DNA from 3 places in the Methylobacterium sp. D48H genome. Region 3 is predicted to be linked to each of the others. Evidence: riboswitches for the same ligand, from Rfam matches in the RefSeq annotation. Region 3 holds a riboswitch; each other region holds the start of a gene.

The links. Region 3 has a riboswitch for cobalamin ahead of ACLBX8_RS29320 (TonB-dependent siderophore receptor). Riboswitches for the same ligand answer to the same signal wherever they lie in the genome.
Region 1: it holds a riboswitch for cobalamin, as region 3 does, so the genes downstream of both, ACLBX8_RS27450 (TonB-dependent receptor plug domain-containing protein) here and ACLBX8_RS29320 (TonB-dependent siderophore receptor) in region 3, are expected to answer to the same signal.
Region 2: it holds a riboswitch for cobalamin, as region 3 does, so the genes downstream of both, ACLBX8_RS14920 (CbtB domain-containing protein) here and ACLBX8_RS29320 (TonB-dependent siderophore receptor) in region 3, are expected to answer to the same signal.

What each region holds. Positions count from the first base shown of each region.
Region 1 is NZ_JBKFAP010000028.1:52,727-63,014, reverse strand. It holds gene ACLBX8_RS27460 (catalase family protein) at 64-1,146, opposite strand; gene ACLBX8_RS27455 (catalase family protein) at 1,391-2,467, shown strand; cobalamin riboswitch at 2,764-2,972, shown strand; gene ACLBX8_RS27450 (TonB-dependent receptor plug domain-containing protein) at 3,092-5,092, shown strand; gene ACLBX8_RS27445 (ABC transporter substrate-binding protein) at 5,100-5,933, shown strand; gene ACLBX8_RS27440 (FecCD family ABC transporter permease) at 5,930-6,976, shown strand; gene ACLBX8_RS27435 (ABC transporter ATP-binding protein) at 6,973-7,788, shown strand; gene ACLBX8_RS27430 (DUF6925 family protein) at 7,766-8,731, shown strand; partial or broken gene ACLBX8_RS27425 (AAA family ATPase) at 8,743-9,321, shown strand; tRNA gene ACLBX8_RS27420 (tRNA-Ser) at 9,596-9,687, opposite strand; gene ACLBX8_RS27415 (glycosyltransferase family 2 protein) at 9,700-10,288, opposite strand, start outside.
Region 2 is NZ_JBKFAP010000007.1:133,827-144,114, forward strand. It holds gene ACLBX8_RS14885 (precorrin-2 C(20)-methyltransferase) at 1-202, opposite strand, end outside; gene ACLBX8_RS14890 (precorrin-8X methylmutase) at 202-894, opposite strand; gene ACLBX8_RS14895 (precorrin-3B synthase) at 891-2,150, opposite strand; gene cobN (cobaltochelatase subunit CobN) at 2,225-5,554, opposite strand; gene cobW (cobalamin biosynthesis protein CobW) at 5,601-6,635, opposite strand; gene ACLBX8_RS14910 (DUF1636 domain-containing protein) at 6,632-7,033, opposite strand; gene ACLBX8_RS14915 (CbtA family protein) at 7,026-7,778, opposite strand; gene ACLBX8_RS14920 (CbtB domain-containing protein) at 7,795-7,968, opposite strand; cobalamin riboswitch at 8,004-8,198, opposite strand; gene ACLBX8_RS14925 (discoidin domain-containing protein) at 8,360-9,724, shown strand; gene ACLBX8_RS14930 (S10 family peptidase) at 9,747-10,288, opposite strand, start outside.
Region 3 is NZ_JBKFAP010000036.1:20,000-30,287, reverse strand. It holds gene ACLBX8_RS29320 (TonB-dependent siderophore receptor) at 1-1,538, opposite strand, end outside; cobalamin riboswitch at 1,858-2,049, opposite strand; gene ACLBX8_RS29315 (hypothetical protein) at 2,216-2,683, opposite strand; gene ACLBX8_RS29310 (LexA family protein) at 2,860-3,288, shown strand; gene ACLBX8_RS29305 (Y-family DNA polymerase) at 3,285-4,574, shown strand; gene ACLBX8_RS29300 (toll/interleukin-1 receptor domain-containing protein) at 4,789-5,544, shown strand; gene ACLBX8_RS29295 (MBL fold metallo-hydrolase) at 5,645-6,940, opposite strand; gene ACLBX8_RS29290 (hypothetical protein) at 7,089-7,448, opposite strand; gene ACLBX8_RS29285 (hypothetical protein) at 7,533-8,072, opposite strand; gene ACLBX8_RS29280 (DNA-binding protein) at 8,160-9,257, opposite strand; gene ACLBX8_RS29275 (hypothetical protein) at 9,481-10,131, shown strand; gene ACLBX8_RS29270 (patatin-like phospholipase family protein) at 10,111-10,288, opposite strand, start outside.

The DNA.
Region 1 (10,288 bases), on a different contig from region 3:
TTCAGCGTCCCTTATGTTGACGGGACTGCTGTCGGTCCATCCGAGACGCTGAAGGAGTCCGTTTCAGGCCGGGATGCTCTCCGGCGATGCGGTGTTCTCGGCGGTCACGCCGTTCTCCCGGTGGCGGAAATCGCTCAGCGCCTGGTAGACCTGAAGCCGCGCCCGCATCACCGAACCCAGCGGCTGGTGCGCCGCCAGGCTGTGCGCGGGACGGAAGGTCATCACCTCGTCGAAGTAGCGGACCCGCTCGGGAGAATAGGCGTCCTGCCGGGGCAGGCGGATCATCGCCACCGTGCGGTACAGGCTGACCGCGACCGGCCAGTCGACCGAGGCATCCTCGATGGGCTGGCGCTCGGCGTCGGCCCAGAGCTGCGCCTTCAGGTCGTAGACCACCTCGTTGTCGCGGAAGAACGCCGCCGCCGCGTGGCGGAAGCCATCCTCGTCCCCGTGCGGATCAAGCCGCCATTCGGCGAGGTCCCGTTGGGCAGGCGAAGCCGGGACCGCCCCGAGCTTGGCGACGTAGTCGCCGAAGCGCATCGGCGCTTGGCTGAAGTAGCTGTCGGCGAGCGGATGGCTGTAGGGATGGCCGAGGAAATCGGCCAAGGCGCTCTCGGTGCCGAACGCGTGCAGCACTCGGTTGAGGTTGCGGGCCGTGGCCGCGACGGCACTCTTCACGCCCTCTGGCAAGCCAGTCGATTTCCCGATGACCGTGCCGTCGCGCAGGAAGCCCGCCGCGGTGCCCGACGGGAAGGTCGTGCCGGTGGCGAGTACGAAGTCCTGAGTATCGACGTCGTGCCCGGGAAGCTTCTCGCCCGGCACCCCGAAGACCTTGATCGACATGCCGCGGTGGGTCGATACCCGGTCGCCCAGGATCTCCCCAGGCCCTTGCGCGAAGCGCACCGCCACCTTGTGCGTACCCGGCCTGGCAAACAGGCCTTGCGCGAGTTCCGGGGGCAAGTTCTCCGGAACGACCAACTCCCCGACGACGCAGGCTGAGCTCTTGGCGTGGCTCGCGCGCACCGCGCGGTGCTCGCGCTTCTCCACGACCTGCGACTGCTGGGTCATCCCCTGGATGATGCCGTCGATGGACTTCTGCTCGTCCGGGGCGGGCGTCTCGATGTCGGGGGCGTAGCGAAGGAATGTCATCGGCGTATCCTCGACGTGTCGTCCGCCTGCGGGGTGATTGCACGAAGGCTAGGATCGGGACGCGGGGTCCGAAGGCTGCCGGATCATGGCCACGCCTTGGCAGAGAGAAAGACCGCATTGGAGACAAGCCGCGCCGGCCCCCTGCCGTTCCCCACCTTAGTTCATGGGCGATTGAATGCCGCACAACCCGGAACGTCGCCGGGTGAGCGGGCGTTCGGTCCTGGCCGTCAGCGGGAGACAGACCTTGCGATCACCGGTGCGATACACTCCCGACGTCGAGGCGGTGCTGCCGGACGAAGGGCATACCATCGAGCAGCTCAACCAGACCTTCGATAAGATCCTGAACCGGGTCGCGGAGCATTCGGGCCATGCCGTGCGCTCGGTCCACGCGAAGTCGCATGGCATCCTCGAAGGGGCTCTGACGATCGATGCGGGCCTGCCCCCCGAGCTGGCCCAGGGCCTGTTCGCCACTCCCGGCCAGCATAAGGTCTACATGCGGTTGTCGACCAACGCCGGCGACATCCTTCCCGATGCGGTCTCCCTGCCCCGAGGCCTCGCCCTCAAAGTGCTGGACGTCGACGGCGAGCGCCTGCCGGATGCGGAGGGGACGACCCAGAACTTCATCATGGTCAACGGCAAGGTGTTCCAGGCACCGAACGCCGAGAAGTTTCTGGGCAGCCTCAAGCTGCTGGCCGGCACCACGGACCGCGCCGAGGGGCTGAAGGTCGCCGCCTCCACGGTCCTGCGCGGGGTCAACAAGGCCCTGCATGCGGTGGGCATCGACAGCCCCACCATCGGCTCTCTCGGTGGCGCGCCCAATGTCGATCCGCTCGGCGAGACCTACTACAGCCTGACCCCGTTCCGGTATGGCGCCTACATCGCCAAGTTCTCGCTGGCCCCCGTCGCGCCAGCTCTGACCGCCCTGACCGGCACCGAGATCGATGCCTCCGGCCGCCCGAACGCCATCCGCGAAACCGTACAGTCTGAGATGATCGGCATCGCCGGCGAGTGGGAATTCCGCGTGCAGCTCTGTCGCGACCTTGAGCGCCAGCCGGTCGAGGACCCGACGGTGGAGTGGAAGGAGGACGAGGCACCGTTCCAGCGGGTCGGGATTGTCCAGGTTCAGCCGCAGGACAGTTGGGACCCTGCACGGGTCCAGGCAGTGGACGAGGAGATGCGGTTCAGCGTGTGGACAGGCCTCGCAGCGCACCGACCTCTTGGCAACATCAACCGCGCCCGCAACGCCCCCTATCGGCATTCGGCCGAGTTCCGTGAGCGGTTCAACCGCTGCCCGCTCCACGAGCCGAGTGCGGTGCGCTGAAGAGACATCCTGAAGTTGCAGATGCTGCAGATCTCAGATCGAGCACAACGGCGATGTCTGCTTCACCGCTAATCCGCTCAAAACCAGACAGGCAGAAACCCACCCTGAGCCGACATGCACGTGTGTACGAGTAGTAGCCGCGCCTGGCGTCGCGCTGAAGGCGGCCTCGACGGGATCGGGCTCTTAGGCGCCCCGCGGCCACTTACGCATGAGGTATCGAAGAAGCGACTGCCTCCCCTCGAACGCCACACATCTGAACAAGGTGTTTCCCTGCGTTGACGGATGGACGCATCGCAGCCTAGCTTGAGTGTGACGGTTCCCCTCGGGGATCAAAAGGGAACGCGGTGAGGTCACGCCCGTGAGGGCTCGGCCGATGCCGCGGCTGCCCCCGCAACTGTAAGCGGCGAGTCCTTCATCACGACGTCACTGGGCGGCCTCGCCCGGGAAGACGATGAGAGGGCGACGACCCGCGAGCCAGGAGACCTGCCGTCAGCCGTGGTCACACGCGGAGCTTGCCGGGCGGGGTGTCCTGGGAGGTGTCGCGGCGCCGTGGTTCCCTTGAGGACGCGGCCGCCGAGGCCTCGTTCGCGGTGACGTGCCACAGCCGTCACCCGAGGCCGTCCCTTGTCCTGCTTCCTCTCTCCCGCGCTCAGGCGTGCGCTCGTTTCGTCCTGCATCGGCAGCGCGGTTCTTTCTGCCTCGCCGGTCCTGGCCCAGCAGGTGGCCGCTCCCTTCGCCGATGCCCCCCGGCAAGCGGCTGCGGCCGAGGCCGCGGTCAGCCTCGCCGAGATCTCGGTCTCGGCCACCGGATTGCCGACGCCCATCGCCGCCACAGGTTCGAGCGTCACGGTCCTGACCGACCGCGTGCTCGAAGACCAGCAACGGCGCACCGTGCCGGACGCCCTGCAACAGGTGCCCGGCCTCAACGTGGTGCAGACGGGCGGCCCCGGCGGGCAGACCTCGGTGTTCATCCGCGGCGCGAACTCGAACCAGACCAAGGTCCTGATCGACGGCATCGACGCCACGGACCCCTCAAACCCGAACGGCTCGTTCGACTTCGGTCAGTTGTTGACCGACGACCTATCCCGCATCGAGGTCCTGCGCGGGCCGCAGAGCGGCCTGTACGGCAGCGACGCCATCGGCGGCGTGATCTCCTTCACGACCAAGCGGGGCGAGGGGCCGACGCGCGTGACCCTGCGGACCGAGGGCGGATCGTTCGGTACCTTCAACCAGTTCGGCCGCATCAGCGGGGCGCAGGACGGCTTCGACTACTCGGTGTCGATCCAGCACTTCCGAGCGGCCGCGACGCCGGTCACGCCGCGCGACCTCGTGCCCTTCGGCCGCCCGATCCACCCAAACTACTACGACAACGAGACGGTCTCGGCGAAGCTCGGCTACCAGTTCACCGACACGTTCCGGGTCAACTCGACCACGCGGTTCATCAATTCGCGCCTGCTGTTCACCGGCACGGACTTCAGCACCTTCCCGGCCTTTCCGTCCGCGGTCCGCAGCGCCGCCGACGTGCAGCAGCTCTACACCCGCAACGAGGCCGAATGGACGCCCATTGTCGGCTTTCACAACATCTTCGCGATCAACTACTCGAACCTGTTCAATCGCCAGCAGCAGAACGAGTACGACCCGTTCGCCATCCAGCCGACGACCGGCCTCGGCGAGCGCCTGCGCTACGAGTATCGTGGCGACTACCTTCTCTCGCCCGGCAACCTCGTCCTGTTCGGAGCGCAGCGAGACGAGGAGAGCCTGCTGACGATTGATCCGAACGCATTCGGTGCCGGCACCCTCAGGGCACGCAACGGCAACACAGCCGGCTACGGCGAGGTGCAACTGACGCCCTTCGACCGCGCCGCCCTCGTGGTCAACATCCGCCACGACGAGAACGACCAGTTCGGCCCCGCCACCACGTTTCGCGTCGCGCCGAGCTACATCCTGCCCGGCACCGAGACGCGCCTGAAGGGCAGTGTCGGCACCGGCTTCAAGGCACCGACCCTCAGCCAGCTCTACCAGAACTTCCCAGCGTCCAACTTCTTCGGCAACCCGAACCTCAAGCCGGAGGAGAGCTTCGGGTTCGACGGCGGTTTGGAACAGCCGCTCGGCGAGCGCGTGCTCATCGGCGCGACCTACTACCAGAACGACTTCAGGAACCTGATCAACACCAACGCGACCTTCACGTCGAACGTCAACGTCGGACGGGCGACGACCTACGGGGCGGAAGCCTTCGTCTCGGTCCGGTTCACGGACACGCTGTCGGGCCGGATCGACTACACCAACACGGTCTCGAAGGATGAGATCGCCAACCAGGAGCTGCTTCGCCGGCCCCGGCATAAGGGCAGCGCGAACGTCTTCTGGAACCCTCTGCCGGGCCTGACCATCACCGGGACCCTGATCGTGCTCGGACCGTTCGTCGACGGCAACCGGGACTTCTCAGTGCCGCGGCTAAAGAACCCCGGCTTCACGGTCGTGAACCTGTCGGCCAACTACGACATCAACGAGAACGTCGGCCTGTTCGTCCGGGTCGATAACCTGTTCGACCGCCGCTACGAGAACCCGACCGGCTATCTCGGCCCGGGCCTCGCCGCCTACGGCGGCGTGCGCCTCACGGCCTTCTGAGATGGTGATGACGTCACGCCTCGCGCTCGCTCTCGTGGCCATCCTGTCCGCCGTGCCTTTGGTCGCGGCGGCGGCACCCGTGCGTGTGGTCTCGATGAACCTCTGCGCCGACGAACTCGTCCTCCGGCTGGCCGACCGCGATCAAGTGCTGTCGGTCACCTACCTTGCCCGTGACCCGCGGGGCTCGACCGTCGCGGCCGAAGCGGTCGGGCTGCCGGTGACGCGGGGTCTCACCGAGGAGGTCGTGGCCCTGAAGCCCGACCTTGTGATCGCCGGAGCCTTCACGACGCGCACGACGGTGGGCATGCTCAAGCGCGTCGGCGCCCCCGTGCTCGAACTCGGCGTGCCGGCTGACCTCGATGGCGTCCGCGCCCAGATCCGCGAGGTCGCGGCGGCGCTCGGCCATGCCGAACGGGGCGAGGCGATGGTCGCGGCGCTCAATGCGCGTCTCGCCGCCATCTTGCCGGCCAGGCAGCCCCTTCGCGTCCTCGTGATGCGTCCGAACGCCTTCACGGTCGCGCCTGGTGGGCTTGGGGACGCGCTGATCCGCGCCGCCGGCCTCGTCAACGTCTCGGCCGAGATCGGGCGTGACCGCTTCGGGCAGGTGCCCCTCGAAGCCGCAGCGCTGGCGAACCCGGACCTCATCGTGGTCGATGAAGGCGCGCCCGGTTCGCCCTCGCTCGCCGACACGCTGCTGCATCATCCCGTCTTCCAAGCGCTCGCGCGAGCGCACCGGACGGTCGACATCCCGAACCGCCTTTGGACCTGTCCGGGGCCACAGGTCGCGGAGGTCGTGGCGCAGCTCGCCGAGGCTGCGAACGAACGGGCACTCCGGCCATGAATGCGCCGGTCACCTCGCTCCATCCAACGGCCTCCCGTCGCCTCGGCACGCCGCGCGCCCGGCGAACCGTCATCGCCGTGCTCGGGCTGACCACGCTCGCGCTGACGCTCGCCTCCATCGCCATCGGCTACGCGCCCTTCGACGTGCCTGCCGCCTTCGCAGACCTCGTCGCCGGTCGCACGACGCTGCCGGCCTTGGTCCTGTGGGAGCTTCGCATTCCGCGCGCCTTGCTTGGGGCCCTGGTCGGCTTCAGCCTCGGCCTGACCGGCGCCGCGATGCAGGGCTACCTGCGCAACCCGCTCGCGGACCCCGGCATCCTCGGCATCTCGTCCGCCGCGGCGCTGGGCGCTGTCATCGTCTTCTACGGCGGTTTCGCCGCCACCATGAGCCTTGCCCTGCCGCTCGGCGGCATCGCCGGCGCCGGCGTCGCAGCGCTCCTCCTGAACGCGCTCGCCGCCCGCGGCAGCAGCACCCTCGGGTTGATCCTTGCAGGAGTCGGGCTGTCGAGCCTAGCCGGGGCTTTGACCGCGCTGGCGCTGAACCTGTCGCCGAACCCCTACGCGGCCCTGGAGATCGTGTTCTGGTTGATGGGCTCGCTCAGCGACCGCAGCCTCGACCACGTCCTCCTATGCCTGCCGCTGATGGCTGTCGGCTGGGCCCTCATGCTGTCGACCGGCTCCGCCCTCGACGCCCTGACGCTCGGCGAGGACACCGCCGCGAGCCTCGGGGTCGGCCTGGTCTCCGTGCGCCTGCGTCTCGTCACGGGTGCGGCCCTGGCCGTCGGGAGCGGTGTCGCGGTTTCAGGCGCCATCGGCTTCGTCGGCCTTGTCGTACCGCATCTGATGCGACCGCTCGTCGGTGTCCGTCCCGGCGCCTGTATGCTGCCGAGCGGCCTCGCGGGAGCGGTCCTGGTTCTCGCGGCGGATATCGGCGTGCGCCTGCTCGCCACCCGGCCGGAACTCAAGCTTGGCGTGGTGACGGCGCTGGTCGGTGCGCCGTTCCTGATCGTGCTGCTCCTGCGCAGCCGCGGGAGGCGGGCATGAGCCTTGTCCTGCAGGACGCCCAGGTGACGCTGGATGGACGGACCATCCTCTCAGACATAGGTCTTACCCTGGAGCCCGGCCGCTTCGTCGGGCTGGTCGGCCCGAACGGGGCCGGCAAGACCACGCTCCTCCGCGTCCTGGCGGGGCTGATCACCCCAAACCGGGGGCGGGTCACCCTCGACGACCGTCCGTTGTCCGGCTTGGCCCGCGAGGAGCGGGCCCGCCGTATCGCCGCCCTGTTCCAGGGGGGCGGCGTCGGCTGGCCGATGACGGTTCGCGAGATCGTGGCGCTCGGCCGGCTGCCGCACCGTCGTGCGTTCGCATCCCTGGCGGAGGCTGACGAGATTGCGGTGGCGCGGGCTATGGCGCGTACAGACATTGCCCACCTCGCCGCCCGAGCGGAGCCGACCCTTTCCTCGGGAGAGCGCATGCGCGCATTGCTCGCCCGGGCGCTCGCGGTCGAGGCGCCGTGGCTTCTTGTCGACGAACCGGTCACGGCCCTCGACCCAGCGCACCAACTCGATGCGATGGCGCTTCTGCGGAGCGTCTCCCGGGACGGCACCGGCGTGGTCGCCGTGCTGCACGACCTTACGCTCGCGGCCCGGTTCTGCGACCGCATCGTCGTGCTGGCCGGTGGCCGCCTCGTTGCCGACGGTATCCCGGAGGAAGCCCTGACCGAAGTCCTGCTGGCCGAGGCGTTCGGCGTCACGGCCGAGCGGGGCTGGGCTTCGGACGGGACCCGATACATCCTGCCCTGGGCGCGGTCCGGGGCTCAGACGGAGGAACGCGATGACGTCACCACCACGGGCTGACGCGGTCACGACCCTGCTGCGGGACGCACTGGCCGACCCCGGCACCGCCTGGAGCCTCGGCAGCTTCGGGGCCATCGCCGAGTTCATGCGCGACCCCGATGAGGCCACGTTGCCGCTGCCGGACGGGCGCATGGGCCTCGCGACGGAGCGGGGCGCCATCGCGCTCGCTCCCAGTCCCGACCTGCGTCCGGTGGCCTACGAGACGGCCGTCGCGACCGGCTGGAACCACGCCGTCGCCCTTTGCCTGCCTGAAGCGAGCTGCGCGATGAACCGGCGCGGCGTGGTGACGGAACTTGGCCCGGACCGGGACGCCGCCCGCGAACGGGACCGCGACGCCATCCTGTTCGATCTGGGCCTGGGTCTCTTGGCGGTCGATGCCTGCGTGCGCACGAGCGACCCGGAGGCTATCGCCTGCCTGCGGTTCGGCGTCGGACTGCCGCTGTTCGACCCTGCGAGCCCCATCGGTCGCCAACTCGTGGCGCTGAGCCCCCACCGCGTGTTCCTCGCTCGGGTCGGCCGCATCGAGGTCTATGCCCCGATCCCGGGCCCCGGCGGCACCAGCCCGGAGGGCCCTCACACCCACGTCCTGCCCAAGCTCCTGCGCGGCGGTCGCACTCATGCGGCGACCACCCCGATTCCGGCAGGCTGGGTTCCCTGTGCCGGCATTCATCCGGCTCACCCCTACAAGGACATGATGGGCCAGCGGATCGCCTTCGACGTGGCCCGGCACGACGCCTTCCAGACCCTCCTCGACCGGTGGGGTGATCCTGACTTGCTCGCGGCCAAGCGCGGCGGGGACCTCGGCCCGGACAGCCTCGTGTCGAACCGCCACGCGCAGGCTGCCCGCCGTGTCGCGGAGGTCCAGGCGCGCTACCTGCGCGGTGAGACCGTCGAGGCTGACCCCGAGCTCGACGAGGACGAGGACGCCGCCAACCATGCCTGACCCAGCGCTCCATGGACGTTGAGGCACCCCCGCGCCGGCAGAGGGTGGTGGGGCTGATCGGATGCCCCGGTGCGGGCAAGACGACCTACGCGCGCCGGTACGACCCGCTGCAGGGCTGGGTGCACCTCACCCTGGACGACCTCCGGCAGACATTCTGGCCGCCGGACCGTCAGGTCTACTGGCAGGTGCGCCGGACGGACTGAGACGAGGGGGCGCGCCGACTGCTCCACGGTGTGAAGGTCGCTGCCCTGGATGCGGCCCTGGCGGCGGGGTTCAGCGTTGTGATGGCTGACACCCACCTGACCCGAGAGGTGTTCGAGGCCGAGCTTGAGGTCGTCGAGCGATACGGTCTCTCGGTCGAGTGGAAGGTGTTCGACCTATCCTGGGAGATGCTCCTCGCCCGCAACGAGGCACGCGGTGGGATCGACCCATCACATCGTCAGCCGGAGATCATCCTGCGATTGGCCCACGACGCGTTCCGCTCGCCGGACGCTTGGTGGCGGTTGCTCCCTCCGGACCGGGTAGAATTTATCTCGCCTGCTGCGGCCGATCCTTCGAAGGCGGGGGATGATCACGCTGGGATGTCGTGATGCCAGAGCGGAGCCGTAACGAAGAAGGGTAACGCTATGAGCGGGCGTTACGAGCCGACACGCCGCCTTGGAGGTTCCTGTGAACGGGCCTCCGGCCCGGCAAATCACTCGGACGGTCGTTCAGGTTCGCCCGTTCCCGCTTCTCACCTGCCGCTTCGCGCAGACGCCCAGGCTTTTCCACAAGCCAGTTCCGCGGGGACAAATCGGGGACAAATCAGATTTTGGCGCGCGCCAACCCCTTGTGATAAAACACATTTTTCGGGTTGGGGGTAGATGGCGGAGACGGAGGGATTCGAACCCTCGATACCCATTTCTGGGTATGCTCATTTAGCAAACGAGTGCCTTCAGCCGCTCGGCCACGTCTCCGGCGCTCTGGCTCTAGAAGGTCGGATCCGGCGGGTCAACCCGATCCTGGCGGGCGGCGGCCACGCGGCGGCGCTCGACGTGCTTGGCGACGCGCAGATGCCGCGAGATCGCGTAGTTCATCGCCGTCAGGAAGCCGTAGGTGCCCCGCACGAAGTGGCGGCGGCCGAGATAGGCCTTCAGGAAATTGCCCGGCAGCTCGACGAACACCCGCCAGGTCGGGATCACCACGCCCCGCGACTCCAAGTCGTCCGCCTGCTGGTCGGAGTAGCGGTTCAGCTTGTCGAGCTGGTCGCCGAGCGAGCGCACCGAGAAATGGTGGATCACGCCCCGGAGCCGGCCCGGCTTCACCCCCGGTTCCAGCGCCACCCGGTCGTGGACCGGCGAGGCGGCGTAGCGGCCCTTGTCCTTCCGGTAGAGCCGGACCGGCGTCAGCGTGTAGGCGAGCGGGTGCGGCCGGCCCTCGCCGGGGAAGATCTCGGCGATGCCGATCCGCCACGCCGGCCGGCGCGGCTCGCCCGCGGCCCAGAGGCCCCGGATCTCCCGGGCCAGCTCCGGGGGCACCACCTCGTCGGCGTCGAGGTTCAGGAGCCAGACGTGCCGG
Region 2 (10,288 bases), on a different contig from region 3:
CGTCCGCGATGGTGCGGGCATTGCCCCGCCGGCCGCGCTTGCAGAAATGCACCAGCACGGGCGCGCGCATCAGGATGCGCTGCGCCTTCACGGTCAGCAGCTCCGGATCGCCCGGGCCCATCCCGACGCCGTAGAGCGTGCCCGTCACCGCGGCCGCGGGGATCTCCTCGGTCGGGCCGTCGAGGCGCTCGAAACCGTCCATCACTCGACCTCGCTGGCGAGCGCGTTGACCGCCGCGGCCGTCATGGCGCTGCCGCCGCGCCGCCCGTGCACGACCACGAACGGCACGCGGCCGTCCCGCGCCAGGGCCTCCTTGGACTCCGCCGCGCCGACGAAGCCCACCGGGATGCCGACCACCGCGGCGGGCGGTGCCACGCCGGCATCGAGCAGCTCCAGGAGGCGGAACAAGGCGGTCGGGGCGTTGCCCACCGCCACGACGCTGCCCGGGAGATGCTCCCGCCACAGCTCCATGGCGGCCGCGGACCGGGTCGTGCCGAGGCTCTGGGCGAGATCCGGCACGCGCGGGTCGCCCAGGGTGCAGATCACCCTGTTGTCGGCGGGCAGGCGGGCCCTGGTGACGCCGTCGGCGACCATGCGGACGTCGCACAGGATCGGCGCGCCGGCCTTCAAGGCCGCGACGCCGGCCTCGGCGAAACCGGGCGCCATCTCCACGTCGGCCGGCAGGTCGGTCATGCCGCAGGCATGGATCATGCGGACGACGACGCGCTCGGCGGCGCCCGACCAGCGCCCGAGATCGGACTCGGCGCGGATCATCGCGAAGGAGCGCGCGTAGATAGCGCCGCCGTCGCGGATGTAGTCGTAGCGGGACGGGGACTCGTGGGCCGCGGCCGGCTCCGATCCTGTCTGGCGCAGGGCGTTCTGGCTCGCGCTCATGCCGGTCTCCTGGTCCTCCCGCATTCTGAAGGGGCTGTCTCCGGCGCGAAGGCGGCGGAGAGCCCGTCGATCTCGGCCCTTCCTAGCCGCTCCAGCACGGCCTCGATAGGGAGATCCATCGCCGGCTCATCGCCGGGCGCACCCCCGATCACCACGCCGTAGAGCCCGTCCCGGCCGACGAGGGTCAGGTCGGCCGGGCCCGGCCGTGCGCAGCCCTTGGCGCAGCCCGAGACGTGCGCGGCGCGGCCCGTGGCCGCCAGGGGGCCGAACGCCCCCGCGAGGCGGGCCGCGTCCGCGAGCGTGGGAGTCGATCCGGAGGCGCAGCCCGGCGCCCCCGTGCAGGCCGCGATCGCGCGCCGCGGATCGTCGGGCACGACGATGAACTCCGCCGTGAGCGCCGCCGTCGCAGCCGCCGCTTCGGCAGCGGCCGGCGCCAGCATCACGAAGCCGCGCGTGGGGGAGAGGCGGATCTCGTCGGAGCCGATCGCCGCTGCCGTTGCCGCGATCCGGTCGAGGGCGTCGGCAGTGCAGCGACCGAAGGGCGCGTCGACGGCGACGCTCCGAAGGTCGTGTCCGCCCGCCGGACGCGCCGGCTCCTGTTCCGGAGCGAAGCCCTGGTACGCCTGCGCCGGTCCGGCGCGGGTATCTCCTGACGGAAGCGCCACGGCCAGTGCCGCCAGTTCGTCGTCCGACAGGTCGCGCATCCGGCGCCGGCCGGTCCGCGCGAAGGCGCCGAGCAGGGCCGCCACGTGGCCCGGCGCCGCGTCCTCCGCGCAGGTCAGGAGCGTCCGCTGGGTCTCACCGTGCGCGATCGTGATCGCGACGCGGCCCGGCTCCTCGGCGGCGACGCAGAGATCCGCCTCCGGCAGCGCCCGGCCGGGGCGGCCCTCGACGGCGACCAGGGTCTTGGCCGGCAACCCCGGGATCGCGAGCCCCGCGGTCTCGATCGCCCGGGCGAGGGCCGGCACGTCGATCGTCTCGTCCGGGTCGTGGCCGGCCAGGGGGCTCGTGAGCGTCAGGCGCTGGGGGCCGCCGTCGGCGCGCACGTCGCCGAGGCCCCGGGCCGCGAGCCAGGTGGCCAGCGGCGCGCGCGTCGCCTCGGAGACGCCGCGAATCTGGAGATTCGCCCGTGCGGTCAGATCTAGGTGCCCGTTCCCGAAGAGCCGCGCGCCCTTCGCCACGGCGCGGGCCTGATCGAGGGTCAGGATCCCGAGCGGCGGGTGGACGCGCGCGAGCAGGCCGTCACCCGTCGGCATGGGACGCGTCAGACCGGGGCACCAGCCCCGGCGGGCAGGCGCTTCGGACAGGACGCGCCGATGCGGGGTGGTGCTCACTCGGCGGCCTCGCGCATCAGGGCGTCGGCCGGGAGGGCGTTGCGTCGGCTGTGCCAGAGGCCGCGGTCCCGGGCCTCGTCGAACCGCTCCAGGATCGCGCGGGCCGCGGCAGGGTTGGCGGCGCGCAGGCGCTCGAACACCTCGGCGTCGGCGATCCAGGCCGCGTAGAGCGCCTCGAAGCCTGCATCCGTCACCGCGTCGCTCGCGGCGGCCAGGACGAAGACCGCGTCGAGCCCCTGGGCGAGTTCCTGCGCCCCCCGGTAACCGTGGCGCAGCTGGGCCGCGATCCAGCGGGGATCGGCGAGGCGCCCGCGGATCAGGCGGGCCGCGTCCTCGCGGGCCGTCCGCGCCTTCGGCCGTTCCGGGACCGACACGTCGAGGCTGTAGAGGGCGGGGCTCGCCCCCTCCAGGGCGGCGGCCGCCGCGAAACCGCCCATCGCGTCGACGGCGGCGTCGCCGTCGAACAGGTCGCGCTCGGCCACGTCGAAGGCGTGGAGATAGGCGTCGGCCGCCGCGACGCGGGCGGCGAAATCGGCGTCGGGCCCGTCGCGGTCGCCGTAGGCGTGGCCGCTCGCGGCCAGGTAGGCGCGGCCGAGGTCGGCGCGGCCGTCCCAGGCGCCGTCGAGGGCCGTGGCGGCGGTGCCGGCGCCGTAGCGGCCGGGCGCGGCCCCGTAGACGCGCACCGACGCGTCGCCCCGCCGGCGCGCCGCCGCGAGGGGATTCTCGTCGTCGGTCTCGTCCCGGTCCGCCACGGCGCGGGCGGCGCGGTCGAGCAGCGCCAGCGTGTCGGGGAAGGTGTCGCGGAACGCGCCGGAGACGCGGACGGTGACGTCGATCCGCGGCCGGTCCAGCATGGCGAGGGGCAGGATCTCGAAGCCGGTGACGCGGGTGCTGGCATGGTCCCAGACCGGCCGCACGCCCATCAGGGCGAGGGCGTGGGCCACGTCCTCGCCGCCGGTGCGCAGGGTCGGCGAGGCCCAGAGATCCATGACGATCCGGGCCGGATAGGCGCCCTCGTCCTGGAGGTAGCGGGTCACCACGGCGGCGGCCGCCTTCTCGCCGAGGAGCGCGGCGGCGCGGCTCGGGATGGCCCGCGGGTCGAGGGTCGCGAGGTTGCGCCCGGTCGGGAGCACGTCGGCCCGCCCACGCGACGGCGAGCCCGAGGGGCCCGGCCGGACGAACCGCCCGTCGAGGGCCGCGAGCAGGCCGGCCCGCTCGGAGTCCGCGCTCGCCGCGACGGCGTCCGCGGCCCGGTCCGGGGCGCGGGCGAAGACGTGCAGGCCGTCGCGGAAGACGGTCTCGCCGAGATCGCAGAGATGCGCGTCGAGTCGCGTCAGCGCCTCGTCCATCGGCGTGTCCGCGCCGATCCCGGCCCCGTCCAGCAGTCCGGCCGCTCCGGCCTCCTCCAGGATGGCACGGGCGATGAGGTCGGCCCGGCGGGGATCGAGCACGCTGGCGGCGGAATACTCCTCCACCAGCTCGCGGAGGCGGGCCGCCTCTGGCGTCAGCGCGTGGACGGCGGTGTCGGGCGTCAGATGCCCGAGCGCGACCCCGCCCAGGCGGCGCTTGAGCGGCGCGGCCTCGCCCGGGTCGTCGACGATGAACGGGTAGATCACGGGCAGCCCGCCGACGCACAGCGCCGGGAAGCAGGCGGGTGACAGGGCCACGGCCTTGCCCGGCAGCCACTCCGCGGTGCCGTGCGTGCCGAGCTGCACCAGGGCGTCGAATTGCTGCCGCAGGCCGAGATGGAAGGCCAGGTAGGCGTGGGTCGGGGCGCGGTCGAGATCGTGGTAGCCGGTCTTGCGATCAGGGTCGCGGCCGCGGTCGGGCTGGAGAAAGACCGCGAGGCCGCCGTCCCGGACCATCCGGAACCGGAACGCGCCGTCGACGCAGGCGGGGTCCGCCTCGGCCTCGCCCCAGCTGCCGGTGACGGCGGCGCGGACGTCCTCGGAGAGCGTGCGCCACCACGTCGCGTAGGCCGCGAGCGGCACCCGGAACGCGGGCGGCCCCTCCGTGAGCGCCGCCATCAGCGCTCCGGCCTCCGGCAGCGCGCCGGCCGCGTAGCCCGCGGCCGCGAGGTCGGCGGCGATCGCGCGGGCGCTCGCGGGCGTGTCGAGGCCGACCGCGAAGCCGGCCCGGCCGCCGCGGGCGGGATAGTCCGACAGGACCAGGGCGACGCGCCGCGCCGCCGGGGGCAGGGAGGCCAGCCGCAGCCATCCCGCGGCCCGGTCGGCCAGCGCGGCGATGCCGGCGTCGTAGGGCACGGCGCGCCGCTCGGCGAAGCCGGCGATCTCGGCGCTCTCCTCCTTGAACGAGATCGGGAAGCCCGAGAGCCGGCCGTCGAATTCCGGAAGCGCGACCTGCATGGCGAGATCGGCCGCGCCGAGACCGCGGGCGGAGGCCTCCCAGGCCGCGCGGGGCGAGCCGACCGTGAAGGCCTGGAGAACCGGGCAGTCGCCGCCGTCGAGCACGAAACCGGTCTCGTCCTCGCGGGCCGAGAAGGCGGTGGCGGCGATCACGAGGTCGGGCCTGCGCGCCCGCACGGCCGCGGCGACCGCGGCAGCGGCGTCCGGCTCCTTCAGGCTCGACACGGCCAGCGGGAGCACGCCGATCCCGCGCGCCCGCAGGGCGGCGGCGAGGGCGACGAACGGGCCAGTGTCGCCTCCGAGCACGGCGGAGCGGTAGATCAGCAGGAGCGCGACGGGCTCCGCCGCGCTGCGCGCTCCGGCGAGCGGGACCGCGGTTGCGGCCGCGGCGAGGGCTGCCTCGAGGGGAAGAACTCCGCAGCCGGGGCACCAGGGAAAGCCGCGCGGGAGCGGCACAGGCGGCTCGACCGGTCCGTCGGCGCCCAGGCGAATCGCCAGGCGCCTAAGCATCCGCCGCAAATTGTCGGGGCCGCCAGCCCGGAAATAGGCGTCGAGCTGCCCGGCGAGGTCGGGATCGGTGCAGAAGGCGGCGAGGCGCGGGTCCGGCCGGTCGTCGCCCGGCAGGACCGCGAGGACGACGCCGTGCGCCCGCGCGGCCTCGGCGCAGCGCTCGATCCCGTAGCGCCAGTAATCGAGGCCGCCCAGGCAGCGGATCACCACGACCTTGGCGCGCGCCACGACGCGCTCGACGTAGATGTCGACCGAGAGCGGGTGCCGCAGCCTGGCGAGCTTCGCGAGCCGCAGGCTCGGCAGGCCGGGCTCCGCGGCGTGGGCCTGCCCGACCGACGCGAGGTCGCTGTCGGTGAAGGACAGCACCACGAGGTCGCCGGGCTCCTGCCCGAGATCCACGGCCGCCTCGCCCTCGTCGAGGGAGACGGCATCGATGCGCACGAGGTGCACCGCGGCGGCCCCTAGAGCGAGTCCGGGCGGGCGTGCGCGACCGGCCTCATCCCGCGAGGGCCGCCGCGACGGCGTCCTTGTCGAAGCCCTTCAGGCCGATCACCACCAGCGTCCCGTCGCGGGCTTCCCCGGCCCGCCAGGGGCGGTCGAAGTGATGGGTCACGCGCCGGCCGACACCCTGCACCACGAGGCGCATCGGCTTGCCCTCGACCTCGGCGAAGCCCTTGATGCGCAGGACGCCGGCGGCCTCGGCCGCCGCCTCGACCCGGGCCGCGAGATCCCCCGCGGTTACCGCCGGGCGTACCGGCAGCGCCACGGTCTCGAAATCGTCGTGGTCATGGTCCTCGCCCTCGCCGTGATGCGAGGGTCGGGCGTCGAGATCGTCCTCGGCGGCCGCGCCGAGGCCGAGCAGCACCCGCGGGTCGATAGCGCCGTTCTCGGTCTCGACCACCTTCACGGCGCGGGGCAGGTGCCCCTCGACCTCGGCGCGGACCCGCGCCCGCGTCGCGGCGTCGATCAGGTCGGCCTTGTTGACGACCACGAGGTCGGCGCAGAGGAGCTGGTCCTCGAATACCTCCTCCAGGGGGTTGTCGTGGTCGACCGACTGGTCGGCGGCGCGCTGGGCCGCGAGGGCCTCCGGGTCCTCCGCGAAGGCGCCCGAGGCCACCGCCGGGCCGTCGACCACCGCGACCACGCCGTCGACGGTCACCCGCGAGCGGATCGCCGGCCACTGGAACGCCTGGACCAGCGGCTTCGGCAGGGCGAGGCCGGAGGTCTCGATCAGGATGTGCTCCGGCGGTTCGGCGCGGCCGAGCAGGGTCTCCAGCGCCGGCACGAAATCGTCCGCGACCGTGCAGCAGATGCAGCCGTTCGGCAGCTCGACGATGGCGTCCTCGGTGCAGCCCTCGACGCCGCAGGCGGCCAGGAAGGACTTGTCGAAGCCGATGTCGCCGAACTCGTTCACCAGGATGGCGAGGCGGCGCCCCTTGGCGTTCTCGACCACGTGGCGGACGAGGGTCGTCTTGCCGGCCCCGAGGAAGCCGGTGACGATGGTGCAGGGGATCTTGTTCACGAGGGTCATTCCGCGGGCTCCAGGGTGCCGGCGGGGACCGGGCGGGGTTCTGGGAAAGGGGGGATGCGGGCGATCACGCCCTTGCGGAACGCCTCCGGACGCTCGCGCCAGGGCACGATGCCGTCCGGGGTCGCCGCGTAGGCCGCGAGACCGCCGAGGATGATCTCGGCCGAGGCGGCCGGATCCATGTCGCCGTAGACGTAGGTCCAGCGGTCGGCCGCGGCGACCGCCACGGTGCAGGGCCGCTTGCAGACCGACAGGCACTCTACCGCCTCGACCCGCAGGTCCGGCGTGGCGCCGCTCCGCGCCCGGAGCGCCTCCAGCAGGCGGGCCCCGGCGCGGGGGCCGTCGGGGTCGTCGTCCGGCCGGCGGCAGGTGGTGCAGACGTAGAGAACGGTCTCAGGCACGGGCCGCTCCCCGATCCGCGCCGCGGGCGAAGGCCTGCCACGCCCAGCCGAGCCCCAGCCCGATCAGGATCCAGAACACGAAGCTGATCGCGAGCGACCGCGCGGCGAATTGCGCGGCGAGCGCGGCCGGAAGTTCGGACGCGGCCTCGGGCGCCTGCGGGGCACCGACGACGTGCGGCGCGATGATCAGGACGAGCCCCCCGAGGATCGTGATCAGCGCGCGGCGGATGGTGATCAGGTAGAGCCCCATCCCGGTCGCCGCGGCGGTCATCACCCACCACGCCTGCCGTGTCGCGAGCGGGGCCGCCGCGCTGCCGGGCAGTTCCGGCGGCAGGCCGAGGCCCGGCGCGAGGGCGACGCTGGCGAAGGCGGCCACCGCGAAGGCGAGGCCGACCTGCGGCGTGGGTTCGCGGCCGCAGGCGAGCATCACCGCGCCGAGCAGCAGCGCGTAGCCGACGCCACCCACGAGGGTCGCGAGCCCGGTGAAGGCCATCCGCGGCAGGCCGGGCGCGGGCTGCCATTCCGGCGCGGCGTCGGGCGCGGCGTGGTCGTGCCCGGCATGGGCCAGCACGATCGGGAACGCCCTGACCGGGAGCGCCTTGGCAGCCCGGTTCGGCGCCTCCTGCTGCTCGTAGCGCTCGGCCGCGACGATCAGCGGCGAGGTCAGCGTGAGTTCGAGGCCCGTCACGATGGCAGCCGCGAAGAAGCCGGCGGCGAGGGCCGCCGACAGGAGCCGGATGATCATCCCTGGTCCGGGGACGTCAGTGGCAGGGGAAGTTCTGGGTGTGCCGGAAATCGTGCGCCGCGTTGTGGAGCGCGATCGCCGGCGAGAAGCCCGCCATGAACAGCAGGCCGAGGCCCAGCACGGCCGCGAGCGCGACGGCGATCGGGCGCTCCGAGGCGCGGGTGCCGGCGGCGAGGGTTTGCGTCGTCATCAGAAGCGTCTCCAGCCGCCCCACCGGCGGCATTGCGGGATCCTGTCGCGACGGCAGGTCTCCTGGCTCGCGGCTCGGCGCGCCCACCGCCTTCCCGGATCGCTCCGGTGGCGCTTGGCGGGCGCTCGCCGCTCACAGTTGCGGGGGCAGCCGCAGAATCGGGGCTTCAAACCCCTCACCGCATTCCCTTTTCACCCCGTCTCCGGGGCACCGTCGCCCGGCCGTTGTAGACGCATGACCGCCGGGACACAACGGAGCGGCGCCGGATCGCGGCCGTTTCCCGCGCCCGCCCCGCGATCGGGGCGGGCTTGACGGCCGCGCCCCGGAGCGGGCACCGCCGCACCCGATACCCGCCCGGCCCCGGCGCGGGCGCTGAACTCCCGGAGACCCGATGGCCCCGACAGACGATCCGACCCCGGTCCTCGTCGATCTCGCGGCCGGCCGTGAGCCGCGGATCGTCTCCGATGCGGGCACGGGAACGACGTGGCTCGAGGTCGACCTCGGCGGCCGCTTCCCGATCCATTCCGTCGCCCTGCGGCCGGGGGAGGGGGCGGTTCCCGCGGAGCCCGGCGACGTCGCGGTGGCGGTCTCGCAGGACGGCGTGACGTGGGCCGAGCCGGACCTCGCCGGCTGGACCGCGACCCCGGACGCCCTCATCGCCGCGATCGTCCCCGACGAGCGGGCCTGGGCGCGCGCGGTCCGGATCGCCGCGCCCGAACCGGCCCGGATCGCCGGCATCGGCATCCGCGCCGACGAGGCCGCGGTCGACCTGATCGCGCTGCGGGCGATGCTCGGCCTCGACGTGATGCTCCTGAACGAGACGCCCGGCGCCAACGTCTACGTCACCTACGCGCTCCAGTCGGCGCCCGACCGCGCCAGCCACGCCCTGGTCGGCCTGTCGCTGTTCGAGAACGGCGCCTTCGGCAACTGCCTCGTCCAGTACATCATCGCGGTGACGATCGCGAAGGCGCTCAACCTGAAATACATCAAAGTGCCCAAGGTCGACCGCAGCAAGGTGATCTTCCTGACCGAGCGGCTGACCTGCGACGGGATCACCTTCATCCCGCCGGACGAGCCGCTGCCGTCGGACGGGTACTTCCTGTCGGGCCTGTATTTCGACCCGACGCAGTTCGAGCGCGTGACCGCGCTGCGGGGGCCGACGGATTCGCGCGCGATCGTGCAGAGCGTGATCCGGCCGCTGTTCAACGGCCTGCCGAAGAGCTTCCCGGTGAAGCCCGACGACCAGCTCCTGATCCACATCCGGTCGGGCGACATCTTCAGCACCTGGGTCGATCCGCACTATCCGCAGCCGCCCTTCGCGTTCTACCGGATGGTCATCGACCGGCTCCTGGCCGAGGGTCGGATCCGCTCGGTCAAGCTCGTCTTCGAGAACAGACTGAATCCGGTCATCGCCGAGGTGGAGGCGTACGCCGAGCGGCGCGGATTGCCCGTGGAGATCCAGAGCGAGTCGCTGATCTCCGACGTCGCGGCGCTCGTGAACGGCCGCTACCTCGTCTTCGGGCTGGGGACCTTCGGGCCGGGGATCTGCCACCTCTCGGATCACGTCGAGCAGGTCTTCTACTTCGCGTCGAACTGGCCGCAGGGCTTCCAGTCGATCCCCACCATCGGGAAGGTGGTCGAGGTCCGCGATCTCGAGGGCCGCTACATGAAGGTCGGCGAGTGGCAGAACACCGACGCGCAGCGCCGGACGATGGTGGATTACCCGGCCGAGGCCCTCGCCTTCGACGACGCGTGACCGGCGCGGCGGGCCGGAGGCGCTACGGCGCGGTCCTGAGATGCTCGGCGGGGGCTCCGGCCGGACGGGTCGAGCCGGCGTCGCGCACCTTCAGGGCGTCCGTGTACATCCGCTCCACGTCCGTCCGGAAGGCGGCGCGCGAATCCGGACGCGTGTAGAACATGTGCCCGCCCGGATAGACCGCGAGGCTCAGGCGGCCGGCGGCGTAGGCGGGGACCTGCGCCAGCAGGAGCTTCGAGGCGAAGTAGGGCGTCACCAAGTCGGTGAAGCCGTGCGCCACGAGGACGCGCAGGTGCCCGTCGAGCGCCAGATCGCCCTTCAGGTTCGACAGGACCTCCGGGGCCTGCCGGCCCGAGCCCCAGCTCCAGCCGCGATTGACCGCGTTGTTCAGGAGCTCGTAACGCATGTTGGTCACCGGCCATTTCAGCGTCCGCGCGTAGAGGTCGAGCATCGCGCTCGTCAGCGGTGCCTGGAGGGCGGTGAGCTGGGGATCCTCGAAGCTCGACTGGGCGGCGTCCGGGTTCGGGTCCCAGCCGGTGATGCCGGTGTCGTAGGCGCTGGTCA
Region 3 (10,288 bases):
ATCACCCGGAACTCGGGCGTCACCTGTCCGACGAAGCTTAGGTCGAAGCCCTGGCTCCGCACCGCCCCGGCGGCGATCTGGAAGAAGAAGTCCCTCGGGTCGGTCGTGAGGACGTTCTCCTTCTCGATGTGGAAGGCCGCGCCGGTCACGCTCAACCCGGTGAAGAGGTCGAGCTTGACGCCTGCCTCGTAGCCGAAGCCGGTCTCGGGGGCGAAGGGTCGTGTCGCAATGTCGAAGCCGGTGTTAGGCCGGAACGAGGCCGCCACGTTGCTGTAGAACGAGAGGAAGGACAGCGGCTGGTAGACGAGACCCGCACGCGGTGAGAAGCCGGTCCGGTCCTGCTCCGTGCGCTCGTTGCCAACCTTGTCGCGGAAGGTCTGGTTGTAGAAGTCGGTTCGGTTGCCGAGGAGCAGCCTCCACTCGGGGCTCAGCGCGATCTGGTCCTGCACGTAGACGGCGGTGTTCCCGACGTTCTCGCTCGCGCTGTAGCGCCGCGTAAAGGGCGGCTTGGGCTGGCCGTAGACCGGGTTGAACAGGTCGATGGCGAAGGGGTCGAGCCGCGGCGTCGAGCGCAGCAGGTTCTCGGTGCTGTTGTAGCGCTCGTGCTCAAGGCCGAGCAGCACGGTGTGGGCGAACGGCCCGGTGTCGAAGTGCCCCACGAGCTCGGCCTGACCGATGGCCACGCCCCACGTGAAGTCGTGCCGGCGGAACTCGCGCAGCAGGGTGCGCCCGTCGTCGAGAAGGCCGGTCGCGCCGGTCTGCAGGCCGGTCAGGCTGCCGGTGTTGAAGTGGCCGGCGACCCTGAGCTGCCAGTCGGCATTGAAGGCGTGATCGAGGCGGATCTGCAGGATCCCGGCTTCTGACACGGAGTCGTCGCCCGGCTCACCGAAGAAGCGGGAGCGCGGTACGAGGCCAAGGCGGTTGTTCACCGCCACCGTCCCGCGGTCGAAGGTCTGGCGGTTGCGCAGGTACTGCGCCTCGACGGTCAACTTGGTGTCCGGGCTGATCAGCCAGCTCACCACGGGCGCAGCCAGGACGCGGTCGCCGTCGACGAAATCGCGGAAGCTGTCCTGCCTCGCGAGCGCGCCGTTGAAGCGGTAGAGGACGGTGCCTTCCTCGTTCAGTGGCCCGCCGGCGTCGACGGTGGTGCGTGCCGTTCCGAAGCTCCCGAACAGCGTGCCCATTTCGACGAAGGGCAAGGCCACGGGCTGCTTGGTCAGGATGTTGATGGTGCCGCCCGGGTCGCTGCGTCCATAGAGTGCCCCGCTCGGTCCCTTGAGCACCTCGATGGACTGCACGTTCTGGGTGTCCGGCGCGCCGTTGTAGCCCCGGGCAATGTTGAAGCCGTTGAAGAAGATATCCTGGGTGGCGAAGCCGCGCACCGAGTAGAGCGCGAGGTTCTGGGCGCCGAAATCGTTCTGCTTGCCGACTCCCGGAACGTAGTCGAGGGCGCGCTCGACGCGCGTGGCGGCGGTGTCCCGCAGGACCTCCTGGGGCACGACGTCGACCTGCTGGGGCAGCGAGAGCCGCGGCGTCACGGTCTTCGTCCCGCTGTAGAGATCCTTGACTTGGTAGGTCGGTGCGGCGGTGTAGCTGCCCTCGACCGAGAGCGGATCGAGAACCACAGCGGCCGCTGCCTCGGCAGGGTCTCCCTGGGCCAGCGTCGGAGATGCGCCCGGAAGGGTAAGCGCGAGCGTGGCGACGCATGCGCGAAACCGCCTTTTGGAAATCGAACGGTACACAGGCCTAGGACCTCGGGACGGCAGTGGCACGTCACCGCGAACGAGGCCTCGCCAGCCGCGCTGGCGCACGGCCGTCTCGACACCCGTCAGGACCACCCCGCCCGACGCGTTTCGCGTGTGACCACGGCTGACGGCAGGTCTCCTGGCTCGCGGGTCGCCGCCCTCGCACCGTCTTCCCGGGGTGACCCAGTGACATGGTGGTGAAGGGCTCGCCGCTTACAGTTGCGGGGGCAGCCGTGGCTTCGGGGATAGCCCCAACCACGTTCCCTTTTGATCCCCGGAGGGAACCGTCAAGGTTGAGCTACGCTTCACGAGAATGTGAGTCAACGCACCGGCTGCTGCCGTTCGACCGGCTCCTGTGAAAGGGCACGCGTGAGGTCGAGGTGACCTGAGTTGCGTCGGCGGAGTGATGACACCTCAAGCTATCCCTGGGCGGGATCGGGAACGCGCGGCGACGGCGCCAACAGGCTCGCCTACTCGACCTTCAGCCGCTTGGCTGCAGCGGGGCAAAGCATCTTGAACTGCTCGACCATGGGCGGCATGCCCGACGCGCACGAGGTGTCGGCGTCAGCCCCGACTGGGAAGCGGGCCTTCCTGACCTGCCCATCGCTGTAACGGTAGCCGACCGTGCCGGTTCGGCAGTTCGCCTCCGCGGTCATCGTGGCTCGGCCTTCGCTCCGTAAGTAATTCGCGACACACTGAGCCGTCGTGAGCTTGCCACCGAACTGCTTGGTTTCCCCGCCGGGGTCGCGTTCGCAATACTCCTGCAGGTCGGCCTTGGTGACGATGCCGCGCATCGTGGCCCGCGCCGTATCGATGCCGTCGCGCTCGACGACCGTGCCGTTCCAGCCTTTGCAGGAGGCGAGCGGGAAATCCCCCGCCGCCAGCGTCGGCGTCACCAAAAAGGGCAAGGCCGCAAGCGCGTAAACGGTGATCCTCAATGGCGTTCCTCCGGCGCGGTCTAGACCGAAGCGGCTCTGACGGTATCTCTTCGGCAAGCGCCAATTCCATTTATCCACAGGCGTCCACACCGGCTCATTGTCGCAAGCTCGGCCGCTTGCGAGGAACCGCCGCCGCATGTTCCTATTTTGTTCTGTTAGATTCGCGGAGCAAAAACATGCAAGCCAGCGGCATTACCATTGGCCTGCCCATGCCGGTGCCCCTCCTGGCTCGACCAGTCAGGGCGGGCTTCCCCAGCCCGGCGGACGATTTCATCGAGGACGAGATCGACCTTCAGCGTCTGCTCATCGCCAACCGGCCGGCGACCTTCCTGGTGCGGGTGGCGGGCGACAGCATGGTGCTGGCCCGCCTTTTCGACGGAGACCTCGCGGTGGTCGACCGCTCGCTCACGCCGCGAAACGGCGACATCGTCGTGGTCGATATCGACGGCGAGCGCTCCTTCAAGGTCTGGCGCCGCCAGGGGCATCGGGTGCACCTGGCTTTCGCCAATCCCCGTTTTCCGGAGTTCCGGCTTTCTCCCGGAGCAGAGGTGGAGGTCTGGGGCGTCGTCTCCGGCTCGATCAACCCGAGGCGCCGGAGCGAGTGAGCGCCCGGGCCTACGCCCTCTCCGACGGCAACTCGTTCTATTGCTCCTGCGAGCGCGTGTTCGACGCCCGCTTGGCCCGCGTGCCCGTGATCGTGCTGAGCAACAACGACGGCTGCGCCATCGCCCGCACCGCCGAGGCCAAGGCCCTCGGCATCCGCATGGGAGAGCCGTACTTCAAGATCCGCGACATGTGCCGGTCCCGGGGCGTGCGAGTCTACTCGTCGAACTATGCTCTGTACGGCGACATGTCCGCCCGGGTGAACACGGTCTACCGGGGCTTCTCTCCGCGCATCGAGATCTACTCCATCGACGAAAGCTTCCTCGACCTGTCCGACGTCCGGGAGCGGGACCGAGTGCCGCTCGCTCGGGACATGCGTGAGACCGTGCGAGCCTGGACTGGCATCCCGACCTGCGTCGGGATCGGCCCGACCAAGACGCTGGCGAAGCTCGCCAACCACGTCGCCAAGAAGGTGCCGGAGCTCGGCGGGGTTTGCGACCTAACCGACCCGGTCCAGTACGAGCACTGGATGGTCCGCATCCCGCCCGAGGACATCTGGGGCGTCGGACCGGCCAACGCCCGCAAGCTGGAGGCCCTGGGCTGCGAGAGCGTCGCCGACGTGCGCGACCTCGACACCCGGGCGGTGCGCAAGGCCATGACCGTGGTCGGGGAGCGGCTCGTCATGGAATTGCGGGGCATGGCCTGCCTCGACCTGGAGGAGGTCGCACCGACCCGGAAGGGCTGCGCGGTGACCCGCAGTTTCTCCGACCGCGTCGAGGACCTCGCTACCATGGAACAGGCCGTCGCCACCCACGCCGCCAGGCTGGGCGAGAAGCTGCGCGCCGGGGGCCTCGGGACCGACCACGTCACGGTCTTCTTCCACACATCCGAGCACGACCGGGACCGGCCGCAGCGGTCGGTCTCGTCGGTGGTGACCCTGCCGGAGGCGTCGAACGACACCCTCGTGCTCGTGAAGGCCTGCCTGCACGGGGTCCGGAAGACCTGGCGCGACGGCTACCGCTATTCCAAGGCCGGGGTCGTCACCACGGACCTGGTACCCCTGGCGGCCTCGCAGCGGGCCTTCCCGGGGCTGGGGCAAATGGACCGGGAATACGGGGCGGCGCTGATGGGCGCCCTCGACGCCTGCAATCGCCGGTTCGGCCGTGGGGCGGTCGTCCCGGGCAGCGCGGGGTTCGCCCCAAAACGGGAGTGGTCGACCAAGTTCGACATGCGCTCGCCGCGCTACACCACCCGGATCGACGAACTCCCGACCGTGGCGGCGGCCTAGGCCGGGCCATCGTGGTCACGGCGCCGGCGTCCAGGCACGCCGCGTCGTAACGCGTCACGGATAGCGTTATGCGCTACGCGGCACTCGCCGAGTCGACCGGCGTCCTTACCGCGCCGCCGATAGGGGTCCGGGGTTATCCCCTCCATCATGGGGAACAAAGCGGGTTCGGGACGCATGAATCCGGAACTTGGCCGGCAACCCGACGGGGGCTTCCATGCGCGCCCGCGCCCGCACGCGTACCGAGAAGGCCGGCACTGCGTCCCAGACAGCGGCCAAGGCGAAGCCTGGACCGCGACCCGCGGCCCGGCCGGCGACCCCGCGCGGCAAGCCGGAGAAGCCCGAGGTCCGGATCTTCGTTTCCTACTCGCACCGGGACGCCGACGCGCAGGCCAGGCTCGAAACCCTTCTCGCCCCGCTGAAGCGCGAGGGCGTCACGACCTGGTTCGACGGCGACCTGAACGCCGGCGACAAGCTCGACACCGGGATCGCGCGTGCCCTCCGCGAAGCCCATGTCTTCGTCGCCCTGCTCAGCCCCGATTACCTTGCGAGCAACTACTGCTGGAAGATCGAGTACAAGCGCGCCATGGGCCGGCGCGCGCGGGGCCACGTGCGGGTCGTCGCCGTGGTCGTCCGCCCGTGCGACTGGAAGTCGACCCCCGCCGCCGGGTTCAAGCTGCTGCCCGAGGACGGACGCGAGGTCACCCGCTGGCGCAGCGCCGACGATGCGTTCCTCAACGTCGCCCAGGACATCCGGCGTGTCGTCGCGGCGGTCCGCAAGGACATGGCGACGACCCTCGCCAAGCCCGCGCCGCGGAAGCGCGCGACAACGAAGCCACCGGCAAAGCCGGCCCCCAAGCCTCCGATGAAGCCGCCTATAAAGTCTGGACCAAAGCCGCGGGCTCGCACGGCTGGCGGGCAGACGGTGCTGAAAGGCCCGCGCAAGCCTGGAAACAGCCGGGGAAAGATCTGATGCGATGACGAGGCCGCTAAGCCGAAGAGGTGGCTTCCCGCTCGGACACGGTCGGCACGATCTCGGCGTGGTTCAAGACCGGTTCCTTCGAATTGAGGCATCACACGCTGTCGCCAGTGCCGGCTCCACCGCTGGTCGGATTACTGCAGTCGCAGATCCTCCCAACCGTGTGCAACATCCACCAAGGCCTCGGTGCAATGACGCCGGACAGCATCGGCGCGTATTTGACCCGGGGGCACTTGGTGCAGAGCCGTAGGCAATCCTGTTGGTCCAGGAACGTCTGGCCGGGTTGGTCCACGCTGCCGCCTGCGCGGAGGATTACGCCAACCCAAGCCCAAGCGTTCAGGTGAGCGTACGCGGCCCGGTTAGACTCCGAGCCGTGGTGCGGAGCGGTCGCAACGACTACCGGGAACGGCATGGGGAGGGCCGGGAGGAACGAGTTGGCATAACCTCGACCGTCGCCGAGGGGTGAGTCGCCACAGAAAAGGAAACCATGTCGCTGCCATCCAAGTGGCGCGAAGAACGCGAGGCTCTGCCGGTTGATCAGCGTCAATTGCATGTAGAGGCGGAGGGAGGATGGGGGCGGTGCCTGCTCGACGGCGTTGATCGGGACAAGGAAATGGCGCGCACCGCCGGACGCCCGGCGCGTCCTCTCAAACGTCTCAAAATCGAACCAGCGGGTTCTGATCCCATGTCGGATGGCAGCCATGGCGATGCCGCGAATGGCTTCGGCCGTCTCGATCAGGCCTAGCCAGTAGCTGACAATCGAAGTTCCCGGCGCCGCGGACACCCGCCCTTTCCGATGCCTCGCCCTTTTGCGCGTCGCGTCGAACGCCCGTGCAGCGTCGGCGTCACTCGCCAATTGCTCCTTGGCGACGCGAAGCTCTTCGAACCACCCGGGCTCCGGGGGAGGCTCCCCGGGACCCAAGTCGTCATCAGGGTCGTCGGCCCAGCCTTCGAAGAGTGATCCGTCGTGGTCCAACGGCTCGGACTGGATGTCGTCCCGGCCATCTCGCGGTCTCTCCTCACCCGCGTCGCGGATGCCGCGCAGAAGCTGCTCATCGGGCTTCTCCAACGCGGCATCGAGCTCGCCGATCAGCTTTCCCAGAAATCCCGCGGGATCGCGCGCGAGTTGAGGGATGACATCGACCCACCTTCCCGGAAGCCAAAGCTGCCCGACGCGTCCCGCCCATTTATCCAGGAGATTGGGTAGGCCCCCAGCGTGGTCGGTGTCACCATGGGTGCACAGGACGACATCGAGGCGTTCCAAGTCCTTGAAGTGCCGCTTGAGTTTGTCGGGGATCTTGTCCCCTTTGTAGCCGCCGTCCACCAACACGGCCCGGCCCGAGCGCCGAAAGAGAAAGGCCTCCCCTTTGACAGGGAGGGCCAGCAGCATATCGGGCCTTTCGTGCAAAGAGACCGGCATGCTTCCCCCGCGGGCGTATCCAAATGTCAAACGGCTCACGGGGCCGCATGCCGGCGCACGACATGCCTGGCTGCGGGCGGAAGCCGCCTCTCAACGGTCAAGCTGATGGAGCTCTACCCTATATGAGGGCCGGGTTGTCCTCCGCCCAGATGAGCTGAACGGTTGAACCGCTGATCTCGACCTTGAGGTCTGTCCGGTGGCGCAAGGTCTCGGCCATGCCGTCGATGGCCGCTCGCCCCCAACCGTAAACCTGCAGTTCCATGGAGGGCTGCTTGCGCCCCGCCACGGCGACCGCCTCGTCGATGATGCGGCCCAGGTTGGTGTCGGCGAAATCCGCACCGGCATCGCGCCCGTACAGTTTCAGGTCACGGAACTGATGGTCGAGGGGGGAAGTCCTCATGCCGTACATGACGGCACGGTTCTGCAACGACGCGGTGTAGGCGGCCTGGACCTTGGCCTTGATTTCCTGGGGCGTCACGGCTTGCCCTCCCAAACGCAGTCACCGGCCATGCCAACGGCGGCAGATGTCGGCCGTTCCCCGGGGCCACTGACGGGAGGCAGCTCAGCGACGGACGGGCTCAGCCGGCTTCAGGATATCCTCCGGCCGCTTCAGGTCGAGTTGCTCCCCCTCGCCGTCCGCCTTGTAACCGAATGCCTGGGCGTATCGGTCGAGGTCGGCTTCGCTGTTCAGGGCGACGCCGTGGCAGGCGGCGAAGTACCGGGCGGTCGCCGCCTCCGTCGCGCCTGCAGGCTGCCCGATGGGAACCAGCACGGCCGCGATCCATGTCCCCGGCTTGTCGCCTGGGTCGACCACTGCGGGGCGCGACTTCGAGCAGAACACGTACTCGTCGCCGGCTTCGCCGCCGACCCGCCGGGTGCGCTTGTCGTAAGTCCCGTTCGGATGCGTGCTCGTCCAAGTCCGCACGCTCATCTTGAAGAGCGCCCCGGCCGGGGACGACGCGACTAGGTCACGCTGCTCGATGCTGAACCACGAGCACACGTCCATATGGCACCGACCGCGCAGGAGTTCGGCCGCCGTAGCGGCGTCGAGGCTCGCGGCCGACGCGAGGATCGAAAGGGCGGCGAAAAGGGACAGGCGCAAGGGCGTCTCCAATCGGGGGCGTCGAACTGCAGGGCCCCCCACCGGACAGGACACCGTCGGTCGATTAGGGCTCGGCGGAGGCCCGGGTTATGCGGCCTCGTCCGGGCCAAACGTCCGGCTGCCAGGCCAGCGACCCGTGGCGGCGAAGACCTTGCCCGGGAGCTCCTGCAGGGGCCGCTTATTCCTGATGCGCTCGCGCAGCTTCTGGCGCAGTCGACCGGGCTTGATCGCCTTGTAGCGTTCCGTGGCCGCCACCCAACCGTCCGGCAAGTCTTCGAGGATCCGCTCCGCGGTAAGTGGCCCCCTCTCCAGCAGCAGGTCATGGACCTCGGCGACGAACAGCTTCCAGAACCATTCAGCCGACAGGGGCGGCGCGTCGGTCCCGATTGCGACGCGGCCCGGGTCCGGGGCGGCCTCGACGGGCGGCGCCACGGCGAAGCGTCCCTCGACCTCGGCGAAGCCGTCCCCCGCGTCGGCTAGGCGGATGAGGTAGAGCCGCAGCCAAGCCGGGGTCAGCGGCAGGCCGGCCCGCTCGGCGCGCTCCTTGAGCCGGTCCGGCAATGACAGGTGTATGGCGTGGACCCACATCGGCCCGCGCCGTTCGAGCACGCGGGTGACCGCGACGCGGACCTCGGCCCAGACCGGGTCGGCGGCCTCGGCGGCATGCCGGTCGCGAACCTTGCCGTAGACAGGGTTGAGGTGCATCGGTGCGGGTACCTTCACCGGCTCGGGCTCCGGGTCCGGCGCCGGGAATGCGAGCGCAGGGGGTGCCGCGCGGAGCCGGGCGAGCTCGGCCTCCAGCATCGCGACCCGCGCCTCCAGCAGGTCGACCTGCGCCAGCGCCTCCTCCAGGACCTCGCCTTGGCCGGCCTCCCGGGCCGCCTCACCCTCGGCCTCGGCGATCCGGTGGCGGGTCTGCTCGACGCGGACGTGTTCGAGGAGGGCGGTGCCGAAGGCGGCGAGTTGACCCTGCAGCGCCTCAGGCAGCTCGGCCTGCTCGATCAGCGGCCGGTAGCCGACCCTTGCCTTCCACTCCGCGAGCTCGCGGGCGATGTCGCCGAATGAGCCCTTGCCGAGCGCCTTGCGGACGGTGCGCACCGAGACCCGCGGCTTGGCGCCGTCGGCGTCGCGAGCCCTGGCCCGTATCCCGTCCGCCGCCGCCCAGACGTCCTTCCTCGCGACCATGCCCGCCGTCCCCGACTTGATGCGGACAGGATTGAGCGAAAGCGGTGAAGAAAGGGTCGTCGTGCGCATCCCCATTGACCCAGGCGTCCCGGATGCACATCCTGCGAATCCGAACGGAGAGTGAACATGGCTCAAGGTGGCAACTCAGGAGGGCGTCCCCCCGGGTCGTCCGCTCCGCCGAGGCCCGCGCCGGCCCCGGTCAATCGCCCTGGTGGAGGTGTCGGTGGAACTCGTGAGACAGGCGTCCGACCTCCCCCGCCCGGAGGCCCCCGTCCCGGCGCCAAGCGCTGAGGCGGTCCGTCTCTACGGCGACCTGAAGTTCGAGGCCCAGCGATGCGCCTACTACCACGGGATGCGGGCGCGCTTCTTCGACAGCTTCGGGAAGACGATCTCGCTCGTATCCTTCGTGGCGGGCGCGGGTGCGTTCTCGTCGCTCATTCAAGGCGTCGGCCCCCTCGTCTCAGTCCTGGCAATCGTCACCGCGTTCTTCTCGGGCCTGAACCTGATCATCGGGTTCGCCCGGAAGGGGCGCGACCACGAGGTGCTGAGGAGCAAGTATTACGGCATCCTTGTCGAGATCAAGAAGGCGCGTGACGACCTTTCGAAGCTGCGCGAGATCCAGGTGCGGCTGCTCGGCTCTTACGCCGACGGCACGATCTTCCTGTCGGCGCTCGACATGATGGCCACGAACCGCACGGCTGTCTCCCTGGGGCACCGGGACTACATGATCTACGTCCCCTGGAACCACCGCGCCCTGGCGCATGTCTGGTCCTTCACCGGCTACTACGTGAACGGCAAGCGGCCTGCCATGGGAGCGCCCGTCCAGAACCCGGCGCAGGCGGCCGGGGCCTCTTCACCGCCGCCGGTCGATTGACGGCAACCCGGCGAAGGACGGCGCCCGCCCCGGCGGGATCATCCCGCCCTTCCTGAGGGCCGCGTCCGCGTGGGCGTAGCCGGCGCGCATGACGGTCCGCTGGACGTGGTCCGGAAACCGCTTGAGCCGCGTCTTGATCGATGCCGCCAGCTTCGTG